DNA from 3 places in the Pseudobacter sp. genome. Region 3 is predicted to be linked to each of the others. Evidence: riboswitches for the same ligand, from Rfam matches in the RefSeq annotation. Region 3 holds a riboswitch; each other region holds the start of a gene.
What was found. A riboswitch is a leader RNA that binds a small molecule or an ion and turns the genes downstream of it on or off. The one in region 3 is predicted to bind S-adenosylmethionine.
Positions count from the first base shown of each region.

Region 1: linked by a shared signal. The riboswitch ahead of ACTHMC_RS27715 (SusC/RagA family TonB-linked outer membrane protein) and the one ahead of ACTHMC_RS26650 (trans-sulfuration enzyme family protein) in region 3 are both predicted to bind S-adenosylmethionine.
Region 2: linked by a shared signal. The riboswitch ahead of ACTHMC_RS05750 (RteC domain-containing protein) and the one ahead of ACTHMC_RS26650 (trans-sulfuration enzyme family protein) in region 3 are both predicted to bind S-adenosylmethionine.

Region 1 is NZ_JBQCGW010000309.1:8,456-21,383, reverse strand. It holds gene ACTHMC_RS27715 (SusC/RagA family TonB-linked outer membrane protein) at 1-2,948, opposite strand, end outside; SAM riboswitch class I at 3,253-3,361, opposite strand; gene ACTHMC_RS27710 (RNA polymerase sigma factor) at 3,672-4,280, shown strand; gene ACTHMC_RS27705 (FecR family protein) at 4,372-5,568, shown strand; gene ACTHMC_RS27700 (SusC/RagA family TonB-linked outer membrane protein) at 5,852-9,307, shown strand; gene ACTHMC_RS27695 (RagB/SusD family nutrient uptake outer membrane protein) at 9,414-10,667, shown strand; gene ACTHMC_RS27690 (TlpA family protein disulfide reductase) at 10,700-12,103, shown strand; gene ACTHMC_RS27685 (hypothetical protein) at 12,170-12,616, opposite strand; gene lpdA (dihydrolipoyl dehydrogenase) at 12,821-12,928, opposite strand, start outside.
Region 2 is NZ_JBQCGW010000059.1:126-6,117, reverse strand. It holds gene ilvA (threonine ammonia-lyase) at 1-1,080, shown strand, start outside; SAM riboswitch class I at 1,183-1,321, shown strand; gene ACTHMC_RS05750 (RteC domain-containing protein) at 1,632-2,210, shown strand; gene ACTHMC_RS05745 (RNA polymerase sigma-70 factor) at 2,340-2,903, shown strand; gene ACTHMC_RS05740 (FecR domain-containing protein) at 2,916-3,917, shown strand; gene ACTHMC_RS05735 (LA_2272 family surface repeat-containing protein) at 3,936-5,987, shown strand.
Region 3 is NZ_JBQCGW010000300.1:70,564-83,491, reverse strand. It holds gene ACTHMC_RS26660 (OmpA family protein) at 125-802, shown strand; gene ACTHMC_RS26655 (porin family protein) at 853-1,500, shown strand; SAM riboswitch class I at 1,604-1,720, shown strand; gene ACTHMC_RS26650 (trans-sulfuration enzyme family protein) at 1,965-3,155, shown strand; gene queF (preQ(1) synthase) at 3,165-3,605, shown strand; gene ACTHMC_RS26640 (homoserine dehydrogenase) at 3,643-4,899, shown strand; gene ACTHMC_RS26635 (TlpA family protein disulfide reductase) at 4,992-6,104, opposite strand; gene ACTHMC_RS26630 (RagB/SusD family nutrient uptake outer membrane protein) at 6,121-7,644, opposite strand; gene ACTHMC_RS26625 (SusC/RagA family TonB-linked outer membrane protein) at 7,655-11,239, opposite strand; gene ACTHMC_RS26620 (FecR family protein) at 11,380-12,561, opposite strand; gene ACTHMC_RS26615 (RNA polymerase sigma-70 factor) at 12,641-12,928, opposite strand, start outside.

The DNA of each region.
Region 1 (12,928 bases), on a different contig from region 3:
ACGTTTTTCAGTCCAGCCCTGCGCGCCAGGTTGTTGGGCAGATTGTAACCGATCTGCGCTGATTTCAATCTTGCATAGGTAGCATCATAGAGCCAGCGGGTGGAGGTTTGGGTGAAGCTCAGGTCGTCTGTAGTGAACCTGGGAACGTTGGCATTCCTGTTATCGGGTGTCCATCTTTCAAGCAGTTCTGTGCTCCAGTTACGACCGGGGGCTACAGCACCCGACATGAGGGATACATAATCCAGGTCAAGTACCTTTCCGCCGAGGCTGTAGGCCAGTACAAAGGAGAGCTCAAATTCTTTGTAGCTCAGTGTGCTGGTGAAACCGCCGGTGAGATCGGGGAGGGAGGTGCCTGCGTTATAGAGGGTACCCTGACTGAAAGTGCTGGTGGTTTCTTTCTTGCCATCGGCTCCTGTCTTGTACCATTGCGGGTTTCCTGTGGTGGGATCAACACCAGCCCACTCGCGGATATAGAAATCGTAGATAGAGCCTCCAACAGCCAGGCGCTTGGTGCCGCTGATGATCTCTTTCTGTGGCAGTTCCAGGATCTCATTCTTGTTGTGCGCGAAGTTTACGCCAACCACCCATCTCCAGTCCTTATTGCTGACAGCCACTCCATTCAGCTCTACTTCAACACCGCTGTTGCGGAGCTTTCCGATATTGGCGCTGATGGAAGTGAAACCGGTGGAACCTGCCATCGGTCTGCCATAAAGCAGGTCCTTGCTGGTCCTGATATAATAGTTAACGGTACCGTATAAGCGATTTTTAAAGAAACCGAAATCTGCTCCTGTGTTCAGCACCAGGTTGCTTTCCCATTTGAGCTTGGGAGTAGGGAGCCTGGAGGTGATCACACCACCGTTGCCAAGGTTGTTCTTGATGGCAAAGAGCGCCAGGTAATTGTAATAACCGGAGAGGGCGTCGTTACCGGAAGAACCGTAGCTGGCCTTGAGTGTAAGGGAGCTGAGCCAGTTCACTGATTTAAGGAACTCCTCTTCAGACAAACGCCAGCTGGCGCCTGCAGACCAGAAGGTACCCCAGCGCGAGTCAGGAGAAAAGCGGCTGCTGCCGTCGCGGCGGATAGATGCCGTTGCGAAATATTTTCCGAGATAGTTGTACTGTGCCTGTCCGAAGTAGCTGAGTTTGGCGTATTCATCGGAGGTACCGGTGAAGTCGTTCAGCTGTGAAGCGGCAACGGGCTCATAGAGATCGGCCAGTGCAAATTTCTGTCTGCTGCCGCTGAGGTCGCCGGTCTCCAGTTTGTAGAACTCCTGTCCTGCCAGCAGGTTCAGGTGATGACCTGATTGCAGATTGATATCGTAGGTAGCGATATTGTTGAAGGTGAAGCTGAGGAAGCGCGTATTGCTTTTGCTCACCGTTCCTCCGATCTGGGCATCTTCACCTACCAGTGGGTTGGTGTAGAAATGTGAATTGGAGTTGATATAGTCCAGGTTAAAGCTGGTCTTTACTTTCAGGTTGTGTATGATCTCGGCTTCGAGGAAGGTTCTGGCTGATACGTTCTCGCGTGTGTAGCGTGATTTGTTCAGCGGCTGTGAACCGATGAGGTTGTAGCGTGGTAAAGCTGCATTGGGCCTGTATGCGCCGTAATCGTATTGAACTTCACCTGTGATCGGGTCCAGCTTGTAACTGCCATCAGCATTGCGCTGGTAGATGGGGTAAAAGCTGGGGATGGTTCTTCCGAACAGGACCACATTTGCCTGTTTGGAATCGGAGGAAGTGGGATAGTCCTGTTCAGTGGAGCTTGCGTTCAGGTTCAATCCTGCTTTCAGCCATTTTTTAGCCTGGATGGTGAGGTTGCTCCTGAAGTTATAGCGTTTGAAACCTGATCCCAGGTAAGCGCCTTCATTATTCGTATAACCGGTACCTATATAATAGGTGGTTCTGTCGGAACCGCCGCTGATATTCAGTTGTGCCTGTGTATATTTTGCGGGTTGCAGCATGGCTTCTTCCCAGTCGTCATTCCAGAGCGGGGTAGCGCCTGCCACCAGTTTACCGTCTGTGCCAACGGGTTTGGGAAATGCGGAGCCGTAAGGGTTGATGGCAAGATCCGTAACCAGGCGGTCAGAAGCTGTTTGTGCAGCCTGTGCTGCTGTCTGGCCGTTGCTGAGGGCTTTATTGCGGAGGGCTTCCCAGTAGAGTTCAAAGTATTGGTTGGTGCCGATCTTGTCGTAGTCTTTCGTTGCGCGGCTGCTCCATCCCTGGTTGACCGTTGCATTTACGGCAATGTCTTCTCCTTTTCTTCCCTGTTTGGTGGTGATGATGATCACGCCGTTGGCGGCGCGTGATCCGTAAAGGTTGGCGGCAGCGGCATCTTTCAGGATGCTCACGGAGGCGATATCTGCGGGATCGAGTGCATTGATGTCGCCATCATAAGGGGCACCGTCGATCACAAAGAGCGGTGCGCTGGAAGCATTGATAGAACCTACGCCCCGGATGCGGATGGCGGAACTATTACCAGGCTGTCCGTTTGCGGAAGTGGTCTGTATACCCGGCGCAAGCCCCTGCAGGGCATTGGTGAGGTTGGGAGTGAGCCTGTTGTTGAGTTTGTCTGAACTGATCACGCTGACAGCTCCCGGATATCCCGAGCGCTTTACAGTGGTATAGGCAACGGCCACCACTTCTTCGAGGGTGGAGTTGGAAGCCTTCAGTAAAACGGTGATATTGTTATCAGATTTTACATCCACTTCAATGGTCTCCCTTCCAACAAAGGAGATGGAGAGCACTCCTTTTCCTTCAGGTAATTCCAGCTGGAATTTCCCCTGCGCATCAGTGGTGGTGATACCGGAGGTTTTACCCAGCGTAATGGTTGCCCCTTCGAGGGGTTGTTTGCTTTCAGCAGTCATCACAACACCCTGGAGGGTCCTTTTTTGTGCATATAGCCCGATGCTGACGAGTAGGGCCAGCAGGAGCGTTACATTTTTTTTAAACATGTGTATGTAGAATTAATAGTAGACATGATAATCCCTTTCCGGTGTTATGCCTTTTTTATGCATATCAGCGGTTGTGCAATCCCGTTAGGGATGCGTCAGTTTTTTACTTAGTGTTTTATTGAGATGGGTGGTAACCTATCCCATACAGCAGCAACAACAACGGTATTGCATGCTCAGGGGTGTTGTGCAAATTGAGGGCAGCGGGAAAAAAACATGTTTCATTTCAGTGTGACTTTTAAATAGACAACAATCAGCCAGAAAACGATGCAATGGAAAGTAAACAGATATGCAGGAGTATTCAACTACCTCATCTTTCTCCTTTTCAGGAGCAGGAATCAGCACCTTATACTATGGGTTTGTACAGGTTGCCAAGACGTCAAAGGGCCTTTCCCTCGGTCTGTTCTGGATAAGTTGTTGTGAAAGAACTGTTGTTTGAGGATGCAAATATAGAAAGCATAAGTTAGTCTACCAAAAAAGTAGGGTAATGTTTGCCTGAAAGATTTTTGAGTGGTCATATTCAATGATCGCAGTGTTGAAATGCGGTGCTGAATTGAACAAACTTATCTGGTAAAGGTTGCGGAGTAAGCGTAAAGGATTTTATGAATTGGTGTGAACTGCCCGCTGAAAGCCTTGCCGGGCCTGATACGTCGATGATGGATGTACCCTCCATTCTGCAATTTTAAATTCAATTATTTCATTTTCCTTATTTTTAGGGCCCTAACAATGACTAGTAAACTGCACCCTGAAGAAGAATTGCTCCTGCAAAGAGTAGCTGATGGCGATGAGATCGCTTTCCGCGAATTGTATGACCGTTACAGGGAGAAAATATATTCATTCGCTGTTCAATTGACAAAGTCGGAAGACAAAGCGGATGAAATAGTGCAGGAAGTTTTCATGAAGTTATGGGCCAATCGCAACTCGCTCCAACATGTTCAGCACTTCAGTGGCTGGCTTCACCGGATAGCACGGAATCTTTTTATAGACGCGTTGAGGAAAATTGCCCGGGAACAGGTTGCCCGGAAGGAACTGCTATATCTCAAACAGGACAGTACGGCTGTTTCTCCTGACCTGTTGCAGAACAAAGAGCTTGCAAATGCCCTGCAACAGGCGTTAGGTAAGCTCTCACCTCAGCAGCGGACCATTTTTGAAATGAGCAGGATACAGGGGATGAAGCGGGATGAGATCGCCAGGGAACTGAAACTTTCTGAAAATACGGTGAAAGTGCATCTTACCCGTGCATTGAATTCCATCAGGGAATATCTCAGCACTTATCATCACTCCGGCCTGTTGGTGCTGTTACTGATGTTCCTGGCAGAAAAAAATATCCAATAAATTTTATGGATCCGGTAATACCAGTTGGAATTACCATCGTCTTATCATGGTCCGGTAGACTCCGGGCCAATTAATCACTGATTTTCTTACCATGAAAGAAGACGAAAAGTTGCTGGGGTCGCTCATCAGAAAATACATTGATGGAACTGCCTCCGGCGAGGAGGTGCACCAGTTGATGGTATGGATCGACAGTAAGGAGGGAGCTGGAATGGACGAGGTTCTCGAAGCCTGTTTCGAAGAGGAGGAAATTGTGTATCTCCAGCGGGAAGGAAAGGCTGAAGAGATCTTTCAGGCCATTGTCCGTTCGGGAAAAGCAACAGTTGTTGCAGGCCCGCTGAAGCGGAAAAGGTGGCTGCACTATGCAGCTGCGGCATCCATCGGTCTGCTGATACTGGCAGGTATCGGTATCTATGAAATGAGCAACCGGCAGGATAAGCCGCTGGTAATAACCCCGGAGGTACAGGATATGATGCCCGGCCGGGCTGGCGCTGTGCTCACGCTCGCAAATGGCAAGCAGATCATACTTGATGATTCATCCACGGGACCTGTGACCATTGAAGGGAATGTAACTATCCGGAAAGATGGCACCACGCTGCGTTACGTGCAACCTGATCCCGGAGTGGGTGGAAATATCATCAATACTATTCGTACACCTGTGGGACGGGATTATTCGCTGGTGCTTGCTGATGGAAGTATGGTATGGCTGAATGCGGGGTCTTCTATCCGGTTCCCTGTTGGATTTTCCGGAAAAACCCGCTCTGTAGAGATCACAGGTGAAGCGTATTTTGAAGTGGCGAAGAATGCCGCCAAACCTTTTGAGGTCTCAGTTGGTGATATGAAGGTGGAAGTTTTGGGCACCAATTTCAATATCAATGCTTACAAAGAGGAAAAGAGCATCAGTACAACATTGCTTGAAGGCTCTGTGAGGGTGGTAAGCGGTAAACAGAAACTATTGCTGAAGCCGGGTCAGCGCGCCAGGCTGATCAGGGCAAACAGGGAAGATGTAAATGCTGAAAATAAGCTGGTGCTTGAAAATACCCAGGACCCTGTGCAAACAGTTTCGTGGAAAAACGGAGCTTTCACCTTCCATGAAACAGACCCCATCATAGTACTGAGGCAACTGGCCCGATGGTATGATGTGGAACTCGAATTTCCACAAGGCATCCCCACGGAAAGGATCAGTGGAAAGATGGGAAAGAATCTCAAATTATCTGAAGCCTTGTTCATATTGAAAGCCCTGGGCATTCGTGCAGAGTTGCAAAACCGGAAACTGGTGATAACTCAATAACGCCGCGGCCTGCTGAAACAGAATTCTTCACTTAAACTCATTCCGATGATCACTTAGTACCGGTGAGGATCAGCCTTAACAGAAACCGCCACGTGGTCTAGACGCGGCGGCAGGTGTTGCGGGCTAATCCCTAATCAATTATTCCGAGAGAATACAGCTTATTTATTAACCCGAACACTGCAAAAGTATGCAAAATGGCGCGCTTTTCCGGCCATCTGCTGTTGGTGCAATTACTGCTTATGCACCACGCAGATCAAGGCTGGCAACCAAAACGATCATGGTTATGAAATTAACTTTGATACTCCTGACTGTAGCCCTGCTCTCTGCCCACGGAAAGGGAGTTTCTCAAACTATCACTTATTCCGGCCGGAATGTGCCACTGGAGAAAATACTTCAGGAAGTGGAAAAACAGACAGGCTATCTGACTATCTACAATTCCAATCTGCTGAACAATGCAAAACCGGTTAACATTCATAAAAAGAATGTTCCGTTGAATACATTCATGCAGGAACTGCTCAAAGACTTGCCCGTTAATTTCTATATCCGGCAGAATACGATAGTGCTGGAAAAGAAGACCGAAAATGAAAAAGACCCATCTCTTCCTTTTGTGGACCTGCTTCAGTTGCTTTCACGCGATGAAGTAAACAGGGTGGTCACCGGCGAAGTGACAGGCCCCAATAACCAGCCGCTGGTAGGAGCCACCATCAGAATGAAAAGATCCGGAGTATCCGTGGTCAGCGATGAAAAAGGCCGATTTGAGATCGGCGCCGTAAAAGGCGATGTACTGGTGATCTCCTATGTGGGTTATATCCAGCAGGAGATAACAGTGAATGATGAAGGATCGCTTCGGATAATTATGCAACCGCGCATAACCATATCCGATACTATCGTGATCAGCACAGGATACCAGCAAATAAAGCCCGAACGTTACGTTGGGTCAGTGATCACCGTAGACAGTGCATTGTTCCACCGTCAGGTGGGGGCTACGCTGTTCAACAGGTTGAACGGCATTACCAACGGACTCCTTTTTTACAGAGACCTGGGAACGCCGCAGATAGAACTGAGAGGACCCAGCAATTTTGGCGGACAATCAGTTGACAAGAACGGGCTCATGAAGATGAACCCGCTGATCATTCTTGACAATTTCCCGTTTGTAGGAGATATCAATAATATTAATCCGAACGATATACAAAATGTTACCATATTGAAGGATGCGGCTGCCACTTCTATATGGGGCTCCAGGGCAGGCAATGGGGTGATCGTTATCACCACCAAGAAGGCGTCCCTCAACAAGCCACTGACCGTAAACTTCAATAGCAGCATCATTTTTCAGGAAGTACCGGATGTATATTATTTCCCCCGGATATCCAGTGCAGATGCCATTGCCATTGAAGAAGATAAATTCAGCAGGGGGTATTTCGATGGCATACTCAATACGATTTATGCTTTCACACTTACCCCTGCGGCGGAGATCATGGACAAGCGGAGAAAAGGCCTGATCTCACCTGAAGAAGCGGAAGAGCAACTGAACAGCTTGCGTAATCATGATCTGCGCAGCGACCGGGAAAAATATTATTTCAGGTCTACTGTGAACAGGGACCATTTCCTGACTGTCAGCGGATCCGGTAACCTGGTAGGGTTCAAGCTTTCTCTCGGGTCCAATGCCTCACAGTTTCAGTACCGTGGCGACAATGGTACCGTGAGGCATACAGTATCTACCAATCTGGTAATGAAACCAACAAATGGAGTGGAGATCTTCGCCGATATGAACTATGCTTATGGAAAAGACAGGTTTCCCGGTCCGGGCGGAAACGGATCGCTTGCGTACGACAGACTGGCTGATGAAGAGGGCAATCATCTGCCTATATATACCACCTACCGGAAATCTTTTCTGGATACGGTAGGGGGTGGTCGCCTTCTCAACTGGGTGGAAGTACCGTTGGATGAATTGAACAGGATGAACTCCACCCAGGTCAGTAATGGCATACAGATAGGGATGGGCACAAAGATAAAAGTGACCAGCTGGCTTTCAGCCGGGATCAATTACCAGTATTCCAACACCATCAACAGGACCAGGACGCTGGATGATTTGAATACCTATTCCACCCGTGACCTGATCAACAGGTACACTGATCCCAATACCTATGTCAGCGCTATCCCTATGGGTGGAATCCTGGAACTGGATAATTCCTTCCTGAAAGGCCAGCAGATCCGTGGCATGCTGAACTTTGCCAGGAGGGCTGGCGAACATGATCTGGATGCTCTTGTAAGTGCGGAAGCCAGTTCCGTGAACCGGACAAAAGATCTCTACCGAGTGTACGGTTATGATGAGGCCAACCTTACCTACAATAACAGAATGGATTTTCGAAGCTACTTCCCGTTATACCTTGGAGGGACCAGTACCATCCAACCCAATCAGCGTATGGAAGCAGGAACGGACAGGAGTGTTTCGCTCGCAGCCAATTTATCCTATACTTACCGGAGCAGGTATAATTTATATGCAAGCGCAAGAAGGGATGGAGCAAATATTTTCGGGATCAAGACCAACAACAAATGGAAGCCTTTCTGGTCAGTAGGCGCAAGATGGAATATCAGCGAGGAGGCATTTTACCGGTTGAGCTGGCTGCCTTCCCTTGTTGCCAAGGTTACCTACGGATTTTCAGGTAATGCCAGCAGTGATGTTCCTGCTTTTGCCACCATCAGTTACAACAGCTCGAATATGTACGGTAACCCTTACGCCTATGTATCCACGCCACCCAACCCTGACCTGCGTTGGGAAAAAGTAGGTCAGCTTAATCTGCTGCTGCAGTTCAGTCTGTTCAAGACCGGAAGGATCAACGGATCAGTTGAGTGGTACAGGAAAGTGGCTACGGATTTGCTGGCGGATGTAAAAGTGGACCCAACCACCGGACTGCAGGGCGTTACCAAGAATTCAGGTATCATCACCAGCAAGGGCGTGGAGCTAACCCTGAACTCACGAAATATTGTATCCAGGAATTTCAAATGGAATTCCACTTTCAACTTCACCACCCTGAAAACGGTAGTTACAAAATACCTCCTTGATCAACGTGCACTGGTGGGCGCACCGGGTTTCATCCGTGGTCAGATCATGGTGCCCCTTTATGCCTATGAATGGGCCGGCCTTGACCCCGACAATGGTGATCCAAGAGGATATTTAAATAAAGAGATCAGCAAAGACTATCTGCAGATTACCCAGGACTCCGCACAGCACCAGGTATTTGTTGGCAGCTCCACGCCACGTTATTTCGGCAATATCATGAATAGTTTTTCATACCGCAGTTTTACACTTGCTTTCAACATCATGTACAAGGGAGGTTACTATTACAGGAAGCCTACCATTTCCTATGCCAGGTTAACCAATTATCATGCGGATTACCTCCAAAGATGGAAGGCTCCGGGGGATGAGCAATTCACTAATATCCCTTCATTCGATTACAGTGGAAATTATTACAGGGAAACATTCTTTGCCAATTCCACCGTGAATGTAGTCAGAGCGGATCATGTATTCATCGATAATGTGAGTCTGAGTTATCATTGGGTGAATAAGCTGCCGGCGAAATTATCGATAAAGAGTTTTGACCTGGATATCTATGCAAGCAGATTGAATCTCCTTCTGTACACTGCTTCCGGACTGGGCAAAATACCGGACTATGGATTCACGCAGAGTGATAACCTGCCGGGCAGGCAATGGTCTGCAAGGCTTTCCCTCAATTTTTAAATCATTTTCATAATCAGTTCTTATGAATTGTTATACCCGTTCAAAGGCATTGATATTTCTTGTTACAATTCTGTTATTGAACATTTCGTGCAGCAAATACCTGGATGTGAAATCTGATCAATCCAGGTCTGCCATTTCTTCCCTGAAAGACCTTCAGGCGATCCTCAACAACAGTTATCTCTGGGGCATCTGCGGCGCTATGTCTAATGATGCCGGTGACGAGTATTATATTAGTGAAGGCAGATATCCCAATCTCTGGGGTGGTCAGCAGGAAGTGTATACATGGGAAGATCCCGGCGTAACAATTGACTGGGCGAATAACTTTCAAAGGATCTATCCCTTCAATGTTGTATTACAGGAACTTGACAAGGTAAAAGGCGGCTCCCAGCAAGAGCGTGATCAGATCAAAGCGCAGGCCTTATGCCATCGGGCATTCTTCTTTTTTGACCTTGCGCAGGTTTACTGCCCACCTTATCACACTACTACTGTTTCCCTACCCGGACTTCCTTTGCGGATGGTTGCAGATGTGGAAGCCACTACACCAAGATCCACGGTGGGAGAGACTTACGAGAGGATCATCACTGACCTGAAAGAAGCAGCCGATAAGTTGTCTGTGGGAAGGCCAACCCCTGATAAGATCGATAAGACAACGGCATTGGGAATGCTTGCCCGTGCTTACCTGGCTATGGGAGATTACCCCAATGCAGGTATATATGCTGATAAATACCTCGCTATCAAATCAACCCTGGTTGATTACAATACGGTAGATAAAGTTATGCGTGCTCCTTTCGGTGTCTCCAATCCGGAGATCGCTCATTATGTACTGAAAGAAAGCATTGCCTGTTATCCTGAAACCTATGTGGATTCTACGCTCTATGATTCTTATGAAGATGGTGATCTGAGGAAACCGATCTTTTTTGAAGAGAATCCTGATGGAACACACCGGTTCAAGGGCAGTTATGCGTTCGAGGATTTTTCTCATTATGCAGGTGTTGCCACCGATGAAATGTATCTCATCCGTGCAGAATGTTATGCGCGTGCCGGCAAAGCATTCGAAGCTATGCAGGATCTGAATAGCCTGATGGAAAAAAGATGGGATGCTGCAACCTTCACTCCCTTTATGGCCACAGATGCCACGGCAGCGCTTCAGCTCATTTTGCAGGAGCGCCGCAAAGAACTGATATTCCGCGGAACGCGCTGGTCTGACCTGCGCAGGCTCAATCTTGAAGGTGCCAATATCACACTTACAAGAAAAATAAACAACAGGACCTACACTTTGCCTCCAAACGATTACCGTTGGGTATTCCTCGTGCCGCTGGAAGTTATGAATATGAACAGCTGGCCGCAGAACCCCAGATAGTCATTTAATTCACCATATAATAAACGCGATTTATGAAAAGCAAGTTCCTTGTATTGGGAGCGATACTGATTGCATGTCTGTACACGAACGCCCAACAATCATTAACTGAAGTAGATGCAGGAAGCATGATGCCCGATATTGAGCTCGGTACTGTGCTCAACCACAAAGGAGAAGCGTACAATGGCATTACCGGAAAAACAAAGATCTCCGATCTGAAAGGCAAATTGCTCATTCTCGATTTCTGGACTACCAATTGTTCCGCCTGTATCGAAGGGTTTCCGCATGGAGCTGAATTACAGAAAAAGTTCGGCGACAAAATCCAGTTCCTGCTGGTGAATGCGGATGAGTCGCCTGAATCCATCAAAAAGTGGCTTGAGATTTTGAAAAAGAACAAAGGCCATGATGAAACAGTACCATCCTCCTTACCTATGGTGATCAATCCCGTATTCAAAAAACTCTTTCCTTCACGTGGAGAGATCGGTTATCATGTCTGGATCGATGGGAAAGGGATGATCCGTTTGAGGGGCATCAATCAAAACACTCATTCAAAGAAGATAGAAGAATTGCTGGCAGGAAAGGAGATCAGTTTTGTTCCTGACAATGCACGCCTGTACAAGCCTGAAGTGGCCTATGCCGTTTCTGCCAATGCAAATGGCGGGAAGTCTGTAAAATTCAATTCCAACTTCAGTGTATTTGATCCCAATATTGCCAGTGCCTACGGAACCGGTGTTACGAATGAGATCGACAGCATTGCCGGCACACGCCGCAATAGCACGATCAATATTGATGCCGCCGAGATCTACTGGTATTTTCTGCGGGATACTTTTAAGGGCAACAAGAAGATCATTGCCGGCAAAAATATAGTAGTGGATATGCCTGATCCTTCCATACTCGGTGTTTATCCTCCTTACTATAACGGGGAGATCACAGATGAAACCTACAGGAAAACGAAGTACTCTTATGAACAGATCGTTCCGTTAAGTGTATCAGAAGCTGACCAGAGAAAGATGGCGCTGGAAGACCTGAACAAGTATTTCAGCACTGTAGCCGGGTTCGCAGGTGCTATAGAAAAAAGGTCTGTTCCCTGCCTGAAAATAGTACGTACGTCAACTGTAGACAAACTGAAGGATACCAATAAATACAAACAGGTAACTATGATTGAAGGAAAGGCATTCGTAAGATATGAGGGTCCTGCTCATGAAGTATTCTACAATTTCTTATGGAATACTACTTCGCACCGGGGAGCTTTTGCCAACAAACTGATAGTGGATGAAACGCAGTATGATGGAACAGTCAATATCAGGCTCCCTTACTGTAATTCAGCAGAAGAATACAGAGCCGCTCTGAGAAAATATGATCTCGACATTGTGCCCGGGGTAGCTACTGTTGAAGTACTGGTTTTGAAAGGAAATAAAACGGAAAGGACTTTCTTCTGAATGTAATTAACGGTTAAGCCTGCCTGTTATGATGGTTATGCCGGGGTTCGCCGGAGCCCTGGCTTTTTATAGCCTGGTCAGTTTTATTGATTCTTCCCATTTCCTGATCGCTTCAGTAAAGAAAGCATTTACAACAGGCTTCTTGCCATTCACGAAAACTTTGAATTGTGATTTATCTTTTCTTGTGACCAGCAGATACGGGCAGTTGGAAGAAGGGACGTTGGTAGTGGAGTCAATTGAGAGTATATCATCATAATAAGCGAAGATGATCTCGTTCTTCGAGCTGTCTTTTTTATCGATCCAGTATTTGGCGATTCGTTTGTTGGTAAAGAAATTTCCGGCGTTTTTGAATTTGTAATTGGAGTAGAATTTTATGATCTGTTCCTGGTCCTGCAACAACCCGAGACTGCGGATATACGCTGTTTCTTTATCCTGCAGTTCATTGCCTGATTTTATTTTATTGCAGGCGATGAATGCCACTGCGATCAGGAGGATGGTGGGTTTGTTGATCATGGTGATAGGTTGTTCGGGTTATGGCTAAGCTGTCACTACGATAAACGCTCTGCTTACCGGTTTATGATCTTCATTTTATCAAAGATTTCCAAAATATTGATTGCCTTCAAAACATACAACCTCTTCATCCCACATTATCAAATCTTTCACAACAAAAAAGCCGCCCCATTCCGGAGCGGCTTCCCTTATAATACTATTAAACTATTAAAGGTGGATGGCTTCGCCATAAGCAACTTCAATGGCATCTTTCACGCTCTCGCTGATTGTCGGGTGAGGGTGGATGCTGTTGAGTACTTCATGATAAGTGGTTTC
Region 2 (5,992 bases), on a different contig from region 3:
GGGGCCTACAATATGATGAGCAGCCTCTCTCCGGAGGAACTGTCCAAAGGTGTTGTCTGCGCCAGTGCCGGTAATCATGCCCAGGGCTTTGCCTTCTCCTGCAAAAGACTGAATGCAAAAGGTGTGGTGTTCATGCCCATCATTACTCCCAACCAGAAAGTCACCCAGACCAGGATGTTCGGGGAAGACAGCATTGAAGTGAGGCTGGTGGGAGATACATTCGACGACTGCGCTGCAGCTGCACGCGCATTCACAGCAGCCAATAACATGACCTTCATCCCTCCGTTTGACGATCTCCGGATCATCGAAGGCCAGGGCACTGTAGGCGTGGAGATCCTGGAAGACCAGAGTGATATCGATTATCTCTTTGTGCCCGTTGGCGGCGGCGGCCTCAGTGCCGGCGTTGGATCCTATTTCAAAACCTATTCTCCCAAAACAAAGATCATTGGCCTTGAGCCGGAAGGCGCGCCCAGTATGAAACGCGCGCTGGAAGCAGGTCACCCGGTGACGCTCGACAATATCGAAAGATTTGTGGATGGAGCTGCCGTGAAAAGGGTAGGAGATATCACCTTCGAACTCTGCCGCGAAGTGCTGAATGAAATGCACCTGGTGCCCGAAGGAAAGGTATGCTCCACCATCCTGAAATTGTACAATGAAGATGCGATTGTGGTGGAACCCGCAGGCGCATTGAGTATCGCTGCCCTGGATGATTATGCTGCACAGATCAAAGGCAAGACAGTTGTTTGTGTGGTAAGTGGCAGCAACAATGATATCGACCGGATGCAGGAGATCAAGGAGCGGAGCCTGCAGTATGAAGGGCTGAAGCATTACTTCCTCATCCGCTTTGCCCAGAGACCTGGCGCACTGAAGGAATTTGTGAATGATGTACTGGGACCGGAAGACGATATCACCCGCTTTGAATATTATCAGAAACACAATAAGGAAACCGGGCCCGCGTTGGTAGGTATAGAGTTGCGGAACCGTGCGGATTATGAGGCGTTGCTGCAGAAAATGCAGTTGTTTCAGATCAATTACACCGAGTTGAACAAGGATGATACGCTCTTCGGATATCTGGTGTAACAGGTTCGGTAATTAAGTGTAGTAGAAACACAATAAAAAAATATTCGGGCAAGTATATGTTGATAGGATAAGACTGTATATATTTGCCACGTTCTAAGGAATAACTTATCAAGAAAGGCAGAGGGAAACGGGCCCGATGACGCCTTGACAACCTTCCATCAGAGCAAACTTAATGCATCGTCGTTTGTAAAACTGATGGAAAAGGTGCCAATTCCTGCCCCTGAAAGGGGATAGATAAGTCAGAGTATAGCTTTCAAGAAAGACAATGCCTGTAACGGGCATTCCTATATAATTGAAGCTCATCTGACGTAAATCAGGTGAGCTTTTTTGTTTGCGCCTATCTCTGAAACCCAGTACTGGCGCTGCAAAGTAAAGTTTGTTTAATAGTAGATTTTCTCATGTGACCGTTTGGTCTAACCAGGGATTGTTTTTACTTTCCCTGCTTTTTTTTACTACAGTTTAGAGGACAGTTGTTGGAGTATTACACTTTGGTCAGGGTAATACATGTTACGAACGCAACATTGGCAGGAATTGCTTTAACTGTCTTAGCTATGAAAGAACAATATCGTCAACTGTATGAACAGATGCTGGTTGAGATGGATGACTGTGGTAAGCGGCATGATACCGAAAAGGAGCAGATCGAATGCTGTTTTCAAACTTGTGAACGAAACTGGAATGCCTTACTGGAATTGTTGAATCACCGTCAGTTCAGGTCTCTCCATGATGAGATCTGGTTCTTCAAAACGGTTAAACCTGCCTTTACCGGGATGCTGGAATATTATGCCCTGGTTTATAAGGCCACACTCTTTCATCCCGAATCCGGGAGCGACCTCCACGAGGTCCGTAATTTCTGGGAAAAGGAATTGCGTCATGCCGAAAAATTCCTCCGGGAAAACGAAGAAATCTACCAGTATTTCAAGACCGGCAATACGGAAATGGACGAAGTCTATTTTGTACGCGCAGCCCGTAACGCCACATCCACGATGCAGGCTTACCGGAGCCATACCGCTACCAATCCATTCAGGGCAAGCTCCTCGCACGACGGCCTCTTTGCCGCCATCCTGGCCCGGGATAAGTACCTCAACTATGTAAAAAGCAAGATAGAAGATGTTGAGTCCCAATCATTTTGATGTTGCCGCATTATTTTTTGTTCAAACTTATATGCTGCCATAGGGGTAAACCATTTTCCGGTTGTCATATATCCTAAAGGTCAATTGGGCGAAGCAGTTATATTTGGAGCCAGAACACAAAGTCTACGAATGGCAGTAACAGAAGCAGGTTCAACCCATCTGCTGGGAACGGCATTTGAGAAAGTTTTTAAAAGTCATTTTAAGAGCCTGCACTCTTATGCCTATACCATCGTTAAAGACGATATGGCTGCCGAAGAGATGGTCCAGAATGTATTCTGCAAGATCTGGGAAAGAAAAGGACAGCTGGATATAGAGACCTCCCTCACTGCCTACCTCTACAGGGCTGTTTACAATGAAAGCCTGAATTACATCAAACATCAGAAAGTGAAAATGGCCTATCAGGCGCATGCCACTTACCAGATGAACCAGCAACATACAGAAACTGCATCCAAAAAAATATTATTGGGCGACCTTGAACAGAACCTGAGGAAAGCGATGAGTGAGTTGCCTGAACAGTGCCGCACCATTTTCCAGATGAGCCGTTTTGAAGAGCTCAAGTACCAGGAGATAGCCAACAAACTGGGTATCTCCATCAAAACAGTAGAAAACCAGATGGGGAAGGCCTTGAAGTTGCTGCGCAGCAAACTGGTGGACTTCCTGCCTTTGTTATTGATAATCCTGACCAACCTCTAAAACGAAAACTGATTGAATGCCGAATTTTACAATATGAGCGATGACCTGCTGGTGAAATTCCTGCTGGATGAGGCTTCTGCCAGTGAGCGCCGTGAGGTGGAGCACTGGATAGATGCAGATCCGGAGCATCGGCAGTATTTTGAACAGTTCAAATTCATCTGGGACCGGAGCCAGGAACTGGCTGTTACAACCGAAGCGGATGAGAACGATGCCTGGAAACGCTTTCAGCAGCGGGTCTCGGGTGAGCAGGATATCCCGGTGATGACCGTGGTGAAACCTGTTCGCAAAAAATGGTATGATACCCGCGTGGCCGCTGCTGTGATCATGCTGGTGGGCGTTGCCGCTTTGCTGTATTATATCCTGGTGCCTTTCCGTAACAGTAACAGCAAGCAGGTGGTACTGGCCGCCACCGCTGAAGCAAAGGCGGAAACCCTGCCCGATGGCTCTGTTATTACACTCAACAGGAATTCATCCATTTCCTATGCGGCTGAATTCAAAGGAAATAAACGAAATGTAAAACTCAACGGGGAAGCCTTCTTCCAGGTGAAACCGGATATATCAAAACCCTTCATCGTTACCATCAATGATGTGACCATCACTGTACTGGGAACCAGCTTCAATGTAAAAAGTGCCAATGGAAAAACGGAAGTGATTGTGGAGAGCGGACTGGTGAAAGTGGAGCATGATTCAAAATCAGTGCAGCTGAAACAGAGAGAAAAACTGGAGATCGAAGCAAATGATTCTGCGCTCACCAAGGAACCGGTAACGGATCAGTTCTATAAATTCTACCGTACCCGCGAAATTGTCTGCGACAATACGCCGCTCTGGAAACTGGTGCAGGTGCTCAATGAAGCTTACAACGTAAATATCGTTATAGAAAATCCTGCCCTGAAAAGCCTCGAGATCGATGTTCCCTTTTATAATGTGCCTCTAGAAGAAGTATTGAATGTTATACAGGAAACATTTCCGCAGATAAACTTAAGTAAAAAGGATTCTCTCATCATCCTGAAATAGGCATAGTATAGCAGCAGCATGACAACAATAACCAATGTGAAAAAGAAAGGCCTTTGCGCTTTGTTCCTTCTTTTTTTTCTTTTCCTTTATCAGTCAGGTGTAGCACAGACGCCGCTGAACCGCATCGTTACGCTGGAAGTGAATCGCCAGCAACTGGCCCATGTACTGGAGATCCTGAGTAATAAGGCAAATTTTTATTTCTCATATAACAGTAATATACTCCGTAAGGACAGCCTGGTTACATTCAATGTGCAGAGCAGGTCTGTAGGTTATATTCTCAATACCCTTTTCAATGAGGGGTATGAGTTCAAGGAAAGCGGTAACTATATCATCATCCGCCGCAGGCCCATCCAGGTGCCGCTGGTGACCACGCAGACCGTGAGCGAGGAAAGCCAGTACTATGTAAGTGGTTATATTTTTGACGATCAGACGGGTGACCGTGTTGTGAATGCCAGTGTATTTGAGAAAGACCAGCTCGCTTATGCGCAGACCAATACGGATGGATTCTTCAAACTGAAGCTGAAGGGTAAATATAAGCAGGCAAGCATCACCGTTAGTAAACAATATTACGAAGACACTACCATTACCGTTCGCCCAAAGTACAACCAGCAACTGAGCATCACCATCATGCCGGTGGAGATCTCTGATCAGACCACTATCATTGGCCCTTATACCTTTCAGGCGCCTGATTCCATTGTGGTGGCCGTGCATGGGCCGGACAGTACGCACTGGCTTTATACCTACCGAAAAACGGATTCCGTGATGGTGGAGAAAACTTCCATGGGTAAGTTCCTGCTCAGTACCATGCAGCAGATCCAGACCCTCAATCTCCGGAAGTTCTTTACCGTGAGGCCTTACCAGGTGTCGTTTGTACCAGGCATGAGCTCAAACGGGAAGCTGAACAGCCAGGTAATCAATAATTTCTCTTTCAATATTCTTGGGGGGTATTCCGGAGGTGTGAACGGTTTTGAGTTGGGCGGGCTTTTCAATATCGATAAAAAAGACGTGCGTTTTGTGCAGATCGGAGGCTTGCTCAATATAGATGGAGCCAGCTTTAACGGCGTGCAGATCGGCGGCATCCACAATACGGTGCTGGATAGTGTAAATGGATTCCAGGTGGGTGGCATCGGCAATTTTGTGAAGCGTAATGTGAAAGGCTGGCAGATCGGTGGGATCTATAACCATACCGGCGGCACTTTCAAAGGGGCTCAGCTCAGCGGCTTTGCCAACTTTGTGGGTAAGGCTTTCTCCGGCATGCAGGGCAGCGGCAATTACAATGTGGCAGGCAATGCCTTTACCGGTGCACAGATCGCAGGCTGGGGTAATTTCTCAAGAGGCTATACCCTGGGCGCACAGCTGGCAGGCAATGTGAACGTGAACTGGAAAGACATGAAGGGAGCGCAGATCAGCGGATTACTGAACCTGAACGGACGTCATATGCAGGGAGCTCAGGTCAGCGGTCTGGGTAACGTGAATGGCGGTACCTTGAACGGCATACAGGTCTCTTCCATACTCAATTACACCAAAAAACTGAAAGGCGTTCAGATAGGTCTCGTGAATATTGCTGATACCTCCGATGGCTACAGCATCGGTCTGATCAATATCATTTTCAAGGGATATCATAAACTCAGTTTATTTACCAATGACGCCATGCCTTTCAATGGCGCTTTTAAAACGGGTAACAGCAAACTGTACAGCATCCTGCTGGCCAGTGTTAGTGTGGGTTATGGGAATGATACGCTCGATAAAGCCTGGGGCTTTGGGTACGGTATCGGCCGCGAATTCCCCATCGCCAAAAAATGGGCCTTCAATACGGAGATCACTTCGCAACATATCTACCTGGGCGACTGGGAGCACCTCAACCTCTTGAACCGGTTGAGCTTTCATGCACATTTCAAGCTGGGCAAATATGTGAGTCTTTTTGCAGGTCCGGCATTTTCGCTCTACTATTCGGACCAGGATGTGAAACATGATGGTTTCAAAACAGATATTGCCCCGAGCGGGCATTTCAAGTTTGGTGACAAAATGAAGGGATGGTTCGGCTTCAATGCGGGGATCGACTTCTTCTGAAATTA
Region 3 (12,928 bases):
ATTCTACTGTATGTAGTATTGCTAATTTTAATGAGTTTTGTGACCTCGTTTAGCCTGCTCTGAATAATTAGCGAACAATCAGTTCATTGGAAGTTTACCTTGATTTACATTTAAAAAAAAGTTTATGAAACAACTTAAAAACACCCTGACAGGAATTATGGCAGTATCTGTGATTTTAGCAGGCTGCAGCAGCATGAACAAAACACAAAAAGGAGCAGTAATCGGAACGGCCGGCGGCGCCGCAGTAGGTGCGGTGATCGGTAAAGCGGCAGGGAATACGGCACTGGGCGCCATCATCGGGGCCGCAGTGGGTGGTGTTACTGGTACTGTGATCGGAAAAAAAATGGACAAACAGGCATCTGAGATCAAGAACGAAGTACCCGGAGCCACCGTTGAGCGTGTAGGCGAAGGTATCGTTGTTGAGTTTGCAGATAAGAATGCAGTACTGTTTGGTTACGACAAAGCTGACCTGACTCCTTCAACAGAAGCAAGTCTGAAAAAGCTGGTTGCCATCCTGAAAGATTATCCTGATACCAATATCGAGGTTCAGGGCCACACAGACAGCAGGGGTACCGATGAGTACAATATGCAGCTGTCTCAGAGAAGAGCTACTTCAGTAGCTGGTTACCTCACCAGGAATGGTGTTGCAAGCGGACGTGTAACTACAAAAGGTTATGGCGAATCAGCTCCGGTTGCAACCAATGATACAGACGAAGGCCGCGCACAGAACCGTCGCGTTAACTTCCTGATCACAGCCAATGAGAAAATGAAGAATGAGGCTAAGAAAGAAGCAAATCAGTAATCATAAACAACCCTTAAAAACAAACCAATTCTTAAACAAAAACCAAGCAAATGAAAAGGAAATTTTTGGCTCTTAGCGCAATCTTAGCTCTGATGGCAGGTGCAGCGCAGGCACAGAACAAAACCACTTTTGGTGTTCGTGCAGGTGTAAACTTTCAGAATCTGACAGGTGAAGATGCAAGTGGCGATAAATACAATAACAAACTCAAAACCGGATTCAATGTTGGAGTGAATGCTGAAATTCCTCTTGCTGACGAGTTCTTCCTTCAGCCAGGTGTGCTTTTCAGCACCAAAGGCGCAAAACTGGAAGGTTCCGGTGACGTAAAAGCAAACATCGGCTATATTGAAGTTCCTGTTAACTTCCTCTACAAAGCTGACCTGGGTCAGGGCAAACTCCTGATGGGTGTGGGACCTTACGTAGGTATCGGCGTAACAGGCAAGTTTAAAGGTGATGACGGCGAAGCCGATATCAAATTCACGAACGATGCAAAAGCTGCTGATTACGTAGGTAAAGTTCCGATGAAACGTATCGACGCCGGTGGTAACCTGCTGTTCGGGTACGAGTTCGCCAGCAAATTCTCTGTTCAACTCAATGCCCAGTTAGGCATGCTCAATCTCGCCCCGAAATTCGAGGGAGAAAAGCCTGAAGGCAAAACCAAGAATACCGGTTTCGGTGTTTCTGTAGGATACAGATTCTAAACGGTCTCTTTTCCGCCGTTATTATAGGCCTGGAAACTCCGGTTTCCAGGTTTTTTTGTTTATATCAGATTGCTGATTATCTTTGCACCAGTTCTTTTTACATCTCTTATCAAGAAAGGCAGAGGGAAATGGCCCGATGAAGCCTTGACAACCTATTCTCCGTTTACAAAAACAGAGGAAAAGGTGCCAATACCACCGCTTAACAGCGGACTGATAAGTCAGATAATAGCTTCAAACAATACGCCTTCAAAACATATTGAAAAGCTCTTCCTGACTATCGGAAGAGTTTTTTTTTGCCCCTGCAGGAAAGCTTGCCAGCCTCCGCAGCCGCGCAGAACAACTCTCCCGATCGTTTTCCACTCTTGATAATGGCTGTCGCAGAACACTGTTTAATCACAATCATCAACGATGGTGCGCACTGAAAAAAACACATTCATCAGCACTCATCACAAAAACTGTTTATCATGCAAGCGACAACACAACTCATTCACAGCATTCCCGTTGATCCGTTGACCGGAGCTGTATCAGTACCTATCTATCAGACCTCCACCTTTGTGCAGGAAGCACCGGGTGTGAACAAAGGCTATGATTATGCACGCAGTGGCAATCCCACGCGCGCCACACTGGAAACTCTCATCGCTCAGCTCGAAGGCGGCTCCACAGGCCTCGCATTCGCATCAGGCCTCGCAGCCATCGATGCCGTTGCCAAACTCCTTAAAACAGGCGATGAGATCGTGGCGGTAGATGATATCTATGGCGGCGCTTACCGCCTCTTTACACAGGTGTATGCACAGTTTGGCGTAAAGATCAATTTTGTGGACACAACCGATCCCGAAAAAGTATTCAACGCCATCACGCCCAATACCAAACTGATCTGGCTGGAAACACCCACCAATCCAACACTGAAGATCTCAGACATTCAGGCCATCGCTAAAATCGCAAAGGCCAGTAATTGTTGGCTCTGTGTAGACAATACCTTCGCCACTCCTGCCCTGCAGCAGCCCCTGCTCCTCGGAGCAGACATCGTGGTGCATTCCGCCACCAAGTATCTCGGCGGCCACAGTGATCTCATTGCAGGCCTCGTTGTAACCAAAGACCCCGAGCTCGGAGCAAGGATCAAATTCTTTCAGAATGCAACAGGTAATATCCTCGGGCCATTCGACAGCTGGCTGGTGATCCGCGGCATCGAAACGCTGCACCTGCGCCTCCGTCAGCATTGTGAGAGCGCACTCACCATCGCCAAATTCCTGGAGCAGCATCCTGCCGTTGATAAAGTATATTATCCCGGACTGGCTTCCCACCCCAACCATGAGGTGGCGAAAAAACAATCCAAAGGATTCGGTGGCATCGTGAGTTTCTCGCTGAAGGCCGATCATATCGATGCAGCCACTGCACTGGTAACTTCCACACAGCTCTTCAAACTGGCAGAAAGCCTTGGAGGCATCAAGAGCCTCGTGAGCCACCCCGCCAGCATGACGCATAAATCCATCCCCGCTGAAAAGCGCCAGGCGGCGGGTGTTTCAGACAGTCTCATCAGGCTCAGCCTTGGCCTGGAAGACGTACAGGACCTGATCAGCGACCTTGAACAGGCATTCAATACAAGCGCAGCCAAACTGGAAAAAATCAACACAGGCAAGCAAACAATTGCCTGTTAAGCCAAGTATATGAGCACAGAAGTTTTAAAAACGTACAAAGACATAGACCGTAGCATTTTGAAAGGTATCCCGAACCCTACAGACCAGGCGTACGAGATAAAGATCAAGATCCCGGAATTCACATTCCTCGGTGTTAAAGAGCAACCGGACTTTGCCGTGATCTACCTCACCTTCTACCCCGGAAAGAAAGTGATAGAACTGAAATCACTCAAGCAATACATCTTCCAGTTGCGCAATATCGTTGCTTCCTATGAGCGGCTGATCAATATCATTTATGATGATCTCCAGGCAGCTTACGAGCCAACGCGAATGCGCCTCGTAATGATCTGCAACCCCAGGGGTGGCATCAGTTCCAAACTGACCATCGATTCTGACTGGAAGATCCGCGGCGGCAATGAGTCCTTCAATGACTGGAAGCTCATTGAAGACGAATGGGAAGTAACCATGTAACGATATCAAATCAACTATCAATATATAATCATCAACGATGGACGCACATAAGCAACTGACGATCGGCTTATTCGGTTTTGGTGTAGTAGGCGAAGGACTTTATAAAGTGCTTCAGCAGACACCATCTCTGAAAGCCAGCATAAAGAAAGTCTGTATCAAGAACCCCGGAAAGAAACGCAACGCACCAGATTCTCTGTTCACTACGGATAAAGATGTTCTGCTGAACGACCCCGAGATCAATGTGATCGTGGAAGTGATCAATGAATCAGAGAATGCATTCAATATTGTTTCCACTGCCCTGAAGAACGGAAAGGATGTGGTGAGCGCCAGCAAGAAAATGATTGCTGAGCACCTGCCCGAACTGCTGGAACTGCAGAAACAAACAGACCGCTCCTTCCTCTGCGAAGCCGCCGCCTGTGCGTCTATCCCCGTGATCCGCAACCTGGAAGAGTATTACGACAATGACCTCCTCCACTCTATCAAAGCCATCGTGAACGGTTCCACCAATTTCATCCTCACCAAAATGTTCGAGGAGAACCTGAACTTCCGCGATGCGCTCATCCTGGCACAACAACTCGGCTTTGCCGAAACCGATCCCAAACTGGATGTGGAAGGTTATGACGCCGTCAACAAATGGGCCTTCCTGCTCACTCATGCTTATGGCATTATCGAGCATCCCGATAATATCGTATTTAACGGCATCCAGAACATCCAGGCAGGAGACGCCAATGTTGCCCGCGAGAAACATTACGATATCAAACTGGTGGCACAGGCACAGAAACTCCAGAATGGTAAAGTGGCCGCATTCGTATTGCCACAGTTCATCAAACACGACGACCACCTGGCCTTTGTAAAGAATGAATACAATGGGGTGGTGATCGAAAGCGGATTCTCCGACAAACAATTCTTCTACGGAAAAGGCGCAGGCAGCTTCCCTACTGCATCTGCAGTACTGAGCGACCTGTCAGCGCTCCGTTACCAATACAAATACGAATACAAGAAACTCTACCACCATACGCCGCAGGAGCTCACCAACGACTTCTATGTTCGCGTGTATGTGAGCTTCGACGACTGGAAATTCATCCCCAAAGACAAGTTCGAGTGGATCGAAGAATGGCATGCTGAAACCGACCGCAAATACCTGGTGGGCGTAGTGGCATTCCAGGAACTGCGCAGCAATAACTGGTGGAGGGAAAATAATACATCCCTGGTACTGGCACCTGACCCCATTATTGAAGATGTGGAGATCAGGAAGCTCAAGAAGAAAAGCCTGGAGCTGGCCGGGATCGTTTAAATATTTAGTGTTTGAAAGATTGAATTAAAAAAGCGAGGCTGTATCAAATCAATGATACAGCCTCTTCGTTTTCATAGCAATACTTTCAATCTCTATTGCTCAAACAATTCTTTCAGCTTTTTTTCTATCTGTCCGTTCCCGTTCTTATCGAAACCGATCTCCTTCATAAGGATCTTACCATCCGGACCAACCAGGAAGGCAGTAGGAACACCAGTTACGCCAAAACCACTTATATACACCTTCTTCGTATCCAGCACCTGGGGCCAGGGAAGCTGCTGGTTATTGAGCTCTTTCAGCCAGGCTGATCTCACTTCATCGATGGAAATGCCGAGGATCTCAAATTTTTCACCGCCGTATTTTTTGTATACGGCTTTCATGTGCGGGAAAGAAGCTTTACACGGCCCGCACCAACTGCTCCAGAAATCGATCAGCAGGTATTTACCTTTAAGACTGCTGAAAGAAATACTGTCCCCTTCCGGCGTTGGTAAAGTGAAGTCAATTACCTCGTTGCCAATAGCAGCCAGCTTGAGTCCATTCAGGTGATCACCCACCGGCTTACCCGGTACCGATGCCTGTTGAGCAGGACTGAGCTTGTAGTATAACCTTTCGAGATCTGCTGTAGTGAGCATATTCTGATAACGGCTCAACACATAAGCGCCAATGTAGGAGGAGGCATTTGCTTCTACAAACCTGGTCACATAAGGAAGCACTTTCTCCCGCTTCAGCTGCACAAGCGCTTTTATTCTGTTAGTGTCGTTTTTGCCGGACTGAGGAAAACGTTTTTCGAGCGCTGCTTTGATCTCTTCATTCAGTTTCCTGTTGCCTGTTTCAAATTTATGGAAAGCCACTGCAGTTCTGTTCCCGCTGACAGTACCGGAAAACATCCCTTTGGTGATATCCGCCACTTTCAGGTAAATGACGCCTGACCCGTCTGGCACCAGCTGAAAAGCCGGTGGCCCCTGCATGGTCCTGGAATCATATTCAGAATACAGGAAAGGCACAACACCAGGCTCCCATGGGATACTGATGGTAAATGCGCCATCCTTCATTACAACAGAATCTTCTTTCACATTGTCTCCGAAATAATAGATCTTATTGTATCCCTTCGTATCACCTTTTACGATCCCTTTGATGACAATTTTCGTTTGTGCAGCCAGGTTAGTCAACAGTCCCGTCAGCACTATTGCAACGATCAACTTTTTCATAGTAGTACATTAATGATTAAAACGGGCGGTTTTCCAACGAAATCCCCCAGTTGGGATTGAACTTCAGCACCACATTTGAAATAGGGAATATAAAATCCCTTGAGTCGATGGTGCCAGTATAGGTTTGTCCGCCTACAGTATGTGTGATCTGTGATTGGGACCAGGGCTTTCCTGCATCCAATGTGAAACGTTTGAGGTCCATGAATCTTTTCAGTCCACCTACCGGCAGTTCTCTTCTTCTTTCTTCCAGCACCCATTGGATCACCTGGTCCTGTGTGCCTGTAGTCAGATCAGGAGTTCCGGTCAGCAGCCTGAATTTGCGCAGCGTATTGAGGTCGGCAATGGCCAGTGAAAGTTTATTATTCCTGGCATACGCTTCAGCGCGCATGAGCAATACTTCGGGCCATGAAAATCCTTCTGTCAGTTTCATTTTCCGGAAGCGGTAATTACTGATTCGTGTACCATCATCATAACCTCCGCCAAGGTTTGTTTTATATCCGGGCGCATTGATATAGAAAAATTTCCAGCGCAGGTCATTCGCCTGATCATACAAGGCCATCAAAGCTGCGGAAGGATACGAAAGCTGGCTGGCGATCCCTGCATCTTTATCGGTTCCCCGGTAGAACAGCATTTCACGGTTGTTTACCAGGAGCAGCCTGGTATCCTGCGCAGATATTATAGGGCTGGTAATGGGATTGGCAGTGCTCCAGGAGAACTGGTTGTAGTTGTAAAGCACATTCGCCGGATTGCCTGCTGCTCCTGCATTCCAGGCCAGATCTGAATAATACTCCACGCTGTCGTATCGTTGGGTGAACAAATGACAATAAGCGAGCATGGCATAACCGGCTGCTTTGCCGGCTCTTGAAGGCCAGGTGGATCTTTCAGGCAGATCAGGCAGCGCAGCGTACAGATCATGCAGCACCCTGTTCACCACTTCCCCGGAAGTGGAGAGATCGGGAATACGCACGTTGATATCTGGACTTACCACGTAAGGAATGGTTTTGGTGGCATTGGCCGTTCCGGGTTTGTAGACCGGCCCGTATACGCCATTGGCGTTGAAATAACACCAGGCCCTTGCCACCAGCGCCTGTGCAACGGACCTTCTTCCCATGGCTTCTTCTTCAGCCGCCTTACCGGCAATGCCACGGATCCCTTCTATCACGTTGTTGAAATAGGATATCTGCGGATAGATACCTAACACACCATTGCTCCAGAAATAATCCTGGAGGTTCGGGTCTTTGTACGGCTGACGGTAAACATGTGCATAATACCGTTCCAGGTTGGGGTGACTGGCAAGTACATACCCCACTTTTGCCTGCCCTTCCGTGATCTCGATATTATCTCCCAGCCCGGACAGGCTGGCGCCTTTGTTCTGGTCGAGGAAATTGGATTCCATGAGATTGGTATTGTCGAGCAAATGATCGTAATCCGCCACTGTTACCGGGATCAGTTTTCCTTTGGGCTTAACGTCCAGGTACTTCTTACAGGAACTGATCATAATGGCGCTGACAATGAATATAGATATATTTCGAATAAGCATGATAGTTAGTTTACAGGTTTACGGAAAATCCGATGTAGAATTCAGGCATCAGCGGCAGTCTTCTGACAACGGTGGCATTGAGCCCCTGCTCGATGGCTTCAGGGTCGATACCCACATTATTGGCTTTCACCGTCCAGAGGTTGCGGCCCTGAAAATAGATCCGTGCGCTGTTGAGACCTGTATTGCCCCAGATCTTATTATCGAGCCTGTAAGACACCGTAACGTCCCTCAGCTTCATGAAGTCTGCTTTTTCCACCAGAACATCTGAATAAGGGAAATACCAGGCATCCGAGCTGAATGCAGATAATTTGGGATAGATAGTGGTCAGTTCATCACCTGGTTTGCGCCAGCGCTGGCCAACATCCTTGTGATCGATATTGTTACCGTTGAATGCATCCCTGCGGAACACTCCCCCGAGCTGGGAGATGAACATGAAGCTTACATCAAAGCGCTGGTAAGTGAAACTGTTGGTAAGGCTCAATACAAATTTCGGTCTGGCCGTTCCTGCATACACCATATCTTTTACCGTTACTTCATTTCCGTACACTTTACCTTTTTCTTCCGTATAATACTGTGGCGTTCCCGTATCATCGAGTCCGGCAAAACGGTAAGCAAAGATGGCATCCAGGGGATAGCCTTGTTTCAATACAGCACCTGCGTTGTTGCCCAGAATTGCATTGGGAGCGGCAGCACTATACGTCAGGAAGCCGGTACTGGGATAATCGAAATTGAACTCCTGTACCTTACTTTTATTGTAGCTTCCAATAAAGTACACATTCCAGCCGAAATCCTTATTCCTGATCACATCGGATTCCAGGGAAAGCTCGATACCTGTATTCCTGGCTGCACCTGCATTCCGTGTAACGGAGAACCTGCCATAGGTAGGATCGATGAAGTCAGGCGAGAAGAGGTCTTTGCTGAGCTTATTGTAGAAATCAAGCGTAAGGTTGAGCCTGTTCCCGAACAAGCTCATATCCGTTCCCACATTAGTGATCAGCGTGCGCTCCCAGCGGAGTGAATTATTGGGCAATGATGATATGGTATAGGGTATACCGCCGGAGATCGGGGAATAGGCTCCCGGTGCTACCAGCAGATAAGGTCCTTCAGTCAGTGAGATATTCCCATTGATACCATAAGAGCCGCGAATGTTCAGCTTATCGATCCAGGGTACATGGAAGAATGATTCCTGTCCCAGTTTGTAAGTGCCACCCACAGACCAGTTAGGCCTGTACCTGTAGCGCGGATCGGTGCCGAAGGTATTGGCCTGGTCCATCCGGATGCTGCCACTCAGGATGAAGCGGTTATCATATTCGTAGGAACCATTTGAATATACAGACACGAACCTGTTATCGCGGAACTGATATGATCCGTTAGGCAATGTGGCATAGTCGTCACCGAACAGCCAGTCGGCCGAATAAGCATAGCTGTTATAATCAATATAATTGAAAGGCTGAACAGATCCTGCCTGATCGTTATAACCCGGTCTGGCAGGAGAGATATTATTATCCAGCACGTCTTTGTTTATCTCACCGCCTGCAATAACCGAAATACGGTGCAGTTTATTGAATGTCTTTCCATAATTGGCCTGCGCCCTCAAAGTGTAAGACTCGCTCTGGTTGCGGGTTTCATAAATGATGCCTCCATCAGGCAGATAGTGTTTGCCGGGAGTTGCCCTCGAGGAGGAAGCATTGTACTGACTTCTTACATAGAATGAGTTCACATCGCGGATGCTTCGCAACAGTCCGCTTCCCCTGCTCCAGACACCACCCACTTCAGCATTCAGCCCGTCAATAATGTTCACGGATACGCTGGCACCCAGCCTTGTGAGGTAGTTCTGGTTCCTCGTAGTTTCAAGGGCCTGATCGTTCAGAGGATTAAAACCCATATTCTTGAGACCGCCATACCTGTTACCATAATCTGCATACAGATCCAGTATCTCAGGCCTTACTGCGGGAATGTCCTGCGGATTACCGGACTGGTCAACAAGGTTGTAATAAGGCCTCATGATGCTCCAGGTGGTGAAGTCCGTTACATCATCCGCTGTGTTCATGGGTGACTTACTGGAGCTGAAATTGATATTGGAGAAAAGCTTTACCGTTACACCGTTCAGCGGCTTCCAGTCGTTTTTCAGATCGAGTATCAACCTGTTGTCGCTGCTATGCTGCATATTATTCTGGTTGGTGATGTAGCGGATGGCAGCATTGGTGGCACTTTTATCGGTGCTGGAAGAAATGGATAAATTATGCTGCTGCGTGAACCTGTTTCTGAACAGGTGGCGCTCCAGCTGGTCCATGGTATTGTTCCCGCGTAGTTTATCCAGTTCTGTATTCAATTCATCATCCGTGATCAGCCCATCTTCATGCATTACCAGCAATTGTGTTACACGGCCGTAACTGGTGTAGTAATTATAGTCATCCCTTACGGTGGCCGCATCACTGTTATAATTGGCGATCTCTGCATCCACGTAATCAGCCGCACTGGTCTTATTGAGGTAAGACAGGCGGGGGCGTTCTGTAAGCCCGGTGCTGCCCTTATAGCTTAGTTGCAGTTTACCTTTCTTCGCAGATTTAGTGGTGATCACTATTACGCCGTTTGAGGAGCGGGCGCCGTAAATAGAGGCGGCCACGGCATCTTTCAGCACAGTGAAGGTCTCGATATTATCGATATTGATGGATTCAAGTCCACCCGTAACAGGAAACCCGTCTACCACTACCAGGGGTTCTCCATTGCCCAGGAAGGTGGACCTGCCACGCACTTCCACCTTACCGCCCTTGGTGATGGCAACACCGGCGGCCTGTCCTTCCAGTGCAGTGAGCAGACTGGGCTGCAGTTTACCTTCCAGTCTTTTGGTTTGTACGGAAGAGTAAGACCCGGTCATTCTCTCGCGGGAGATCTGCTGATAACCCGTATTCACCACCACCGCCACTTCATCCAGTTTGGTGTTGGCCGGGCTCAGCTTCACTGTCAGTGGCACTTGGCCTTTGAGCATGGCGGCAGTAACAGTTACCTCGCGCGGCGCATATCCTACAAAAGAGAAGAGCAGTACATCGCCTTCGTTGACGGTTATTGAAAAATTCCCATCGGCACCGGATACCACGCCTTTTCCGGAACCTTTGATCTGGATATTCACGCCCGGCATCTGAATACCATCCATATCAGTGACCTTCCCCGTGATGGGCGGTGCTACCTGCAGGATCAGTAATTCAGGCTGCGGAGGGGGTAATGCTTTGCGCGAAAGAATGATGGTTTTTCCCTGGATCATATAATTCAGCCGTTGATCTTTCAGGATCAGGCCCAGCGCCTGCTGTAGGGGCATATCAGCAATGGACAGGGAAACCTTTCCGGCATCGGCCAACAGCTCTTTATTGCTGAACAACACATAACCGGTTTGTTGCTCGATCACAGAGAAAACCTGTTTCAGGGTCATGTCCCTGCCGGAGATGGTAACGGACTGGGCAGTGCCGGTGGCATGCGCCGAAACCAGGGCAGTGAACAGGAAAATAGGTAGCAGCCTCATCACTTTAGAGATTTGTGCAGGCAGCCTGCATCCGTTCAGGGCACGGAGATACAGGCAACCATTAGCAGTTTTTTGCATAACTTGTGAACTGTTTTGGTTGTAAATAAAAGTGGTTGCGAAACCTTTTAGGATCAGCTGAAACGTTGCCGGAACCGAGGCCAATCGATTCCGGCTTTTCATTATACATAGGAGGAAAGGCGGATAAGTATAATATTGTATCAGGGAGTTACCACAAGTGTTCTTCCTTCGAGGCGGAAATGCACATTTGATTTCTCCAATGCTATAAGCAGACCATTCAAGGGTATATCCCTGGTCATTTTTCCAACAAATTCAATATCGGGCACGCCGGCTTCATACTTCACATCTATATCGTACCATCTTTTCAACTGACGCATCACTTCATCCAGCCTGGCATCTTCAAAATCAAACACACCATTCTTCCAGGCCATCACTTTTCCAGTGGCTGCTTTTCTTACGCTGAGTTCTTTTGCGGCTGGCTTCTTTTGGAGGGAAGCCTGCTGCCCGGGCTCCAGCAATACTTTCTGTTTGGTGCGTGTGCCTGTTACAGCCACTTTCCCTTCAAGCAAGGTAGTGTTCAGCAAAGGTTCATCTTCATACGCATTCACATTGAAGTGAGTGCCCAGCACTTCCACTTCAAACCTGTTATCAGCATTCACTAAAAAAGGAACTCTCCTGCCCTGTTCTGTTGCAGGCGCAGCTTCGAAATACACTTCTCCTGTAATATCCACCCTACGGATATTTTTCGCGAACCTAGTAGGGTACCTGATAGAACTGGCCGCGTTCAGCCAGGCCACAGTGCCATCCGGGAGCATGATCCTGAACTGTCTGCCTTTGGGTGTTGCCAGCGTATTGAATGTTTCCTTTTCATTTTCTTCACCGGTATTTTTATATTCAAGCTGTCCGTTCTGCAGGTACAATGCTGCGCCGTTCTGATTGGCAAATATGCCATTGCCCAGGGTATCCAGCAGCACTTTCGTTCCATCGGCCAGGGTGAGTGTAGCTCCCTCCTGTCCGGGCTGGATAACTGCTATTGTTGACTGTTCAGCATGAGCAGTCCCTTCCTTTTTTGTTTCACCGGCGAAATACCAGGTGCCGGCAATCAGCAACACCAGGGCTGCTGCAGCGCTCCACCAGTATCTTCTGAAATATGAAGTCCTATTGCCCACGCGGGTTTGCAGTGTTGAGCGCATCCGCTGGTAAGCATCTTCAAAACCCTCCTGCATCGCATACCCCTTCAGCTGTTGCTCCTGCATTATCTTATCCAGTTCCTCCTGGAATTCAGACTGCATCAGCAGTTTGGAAAGCAGCTTCCTGCCCTCCTGATCGAGAGAGCCATCCAGCCAGGCGGCAATCATTTTTCTAAAGTCTTGTGGACCCATATTTACATCGGTAGCGCTTCGCGCTGTTTAATGGACGCATGAAAAAGGAAGGATAAGGGGTGGAACGAAAAATATTTTTCTATTTTCTTCCCAGCCAGCAAGCTGACAGGAGAAGCAAGGCATTGAAAAGGCCCGGATAGCCGGCCATTTTTGATTTAAGGAAGCTGAGGGCTTCACTGATATGTTCATTCACCGTGGCTTTGGAGATCTGCAATTGATCGGCAATTTCCTGGTGAGAGAGGCCTTCCTGCCTGCTCATCCTGAATACCTGGCGCCGCCTGGGAGGCAGTTGGTCGATGGCTTGCTGAAGCAGTTCACGGGACTGCTTGTAATCGAGTTGCATGACGGGGGAATCGCCGGGCAGGGC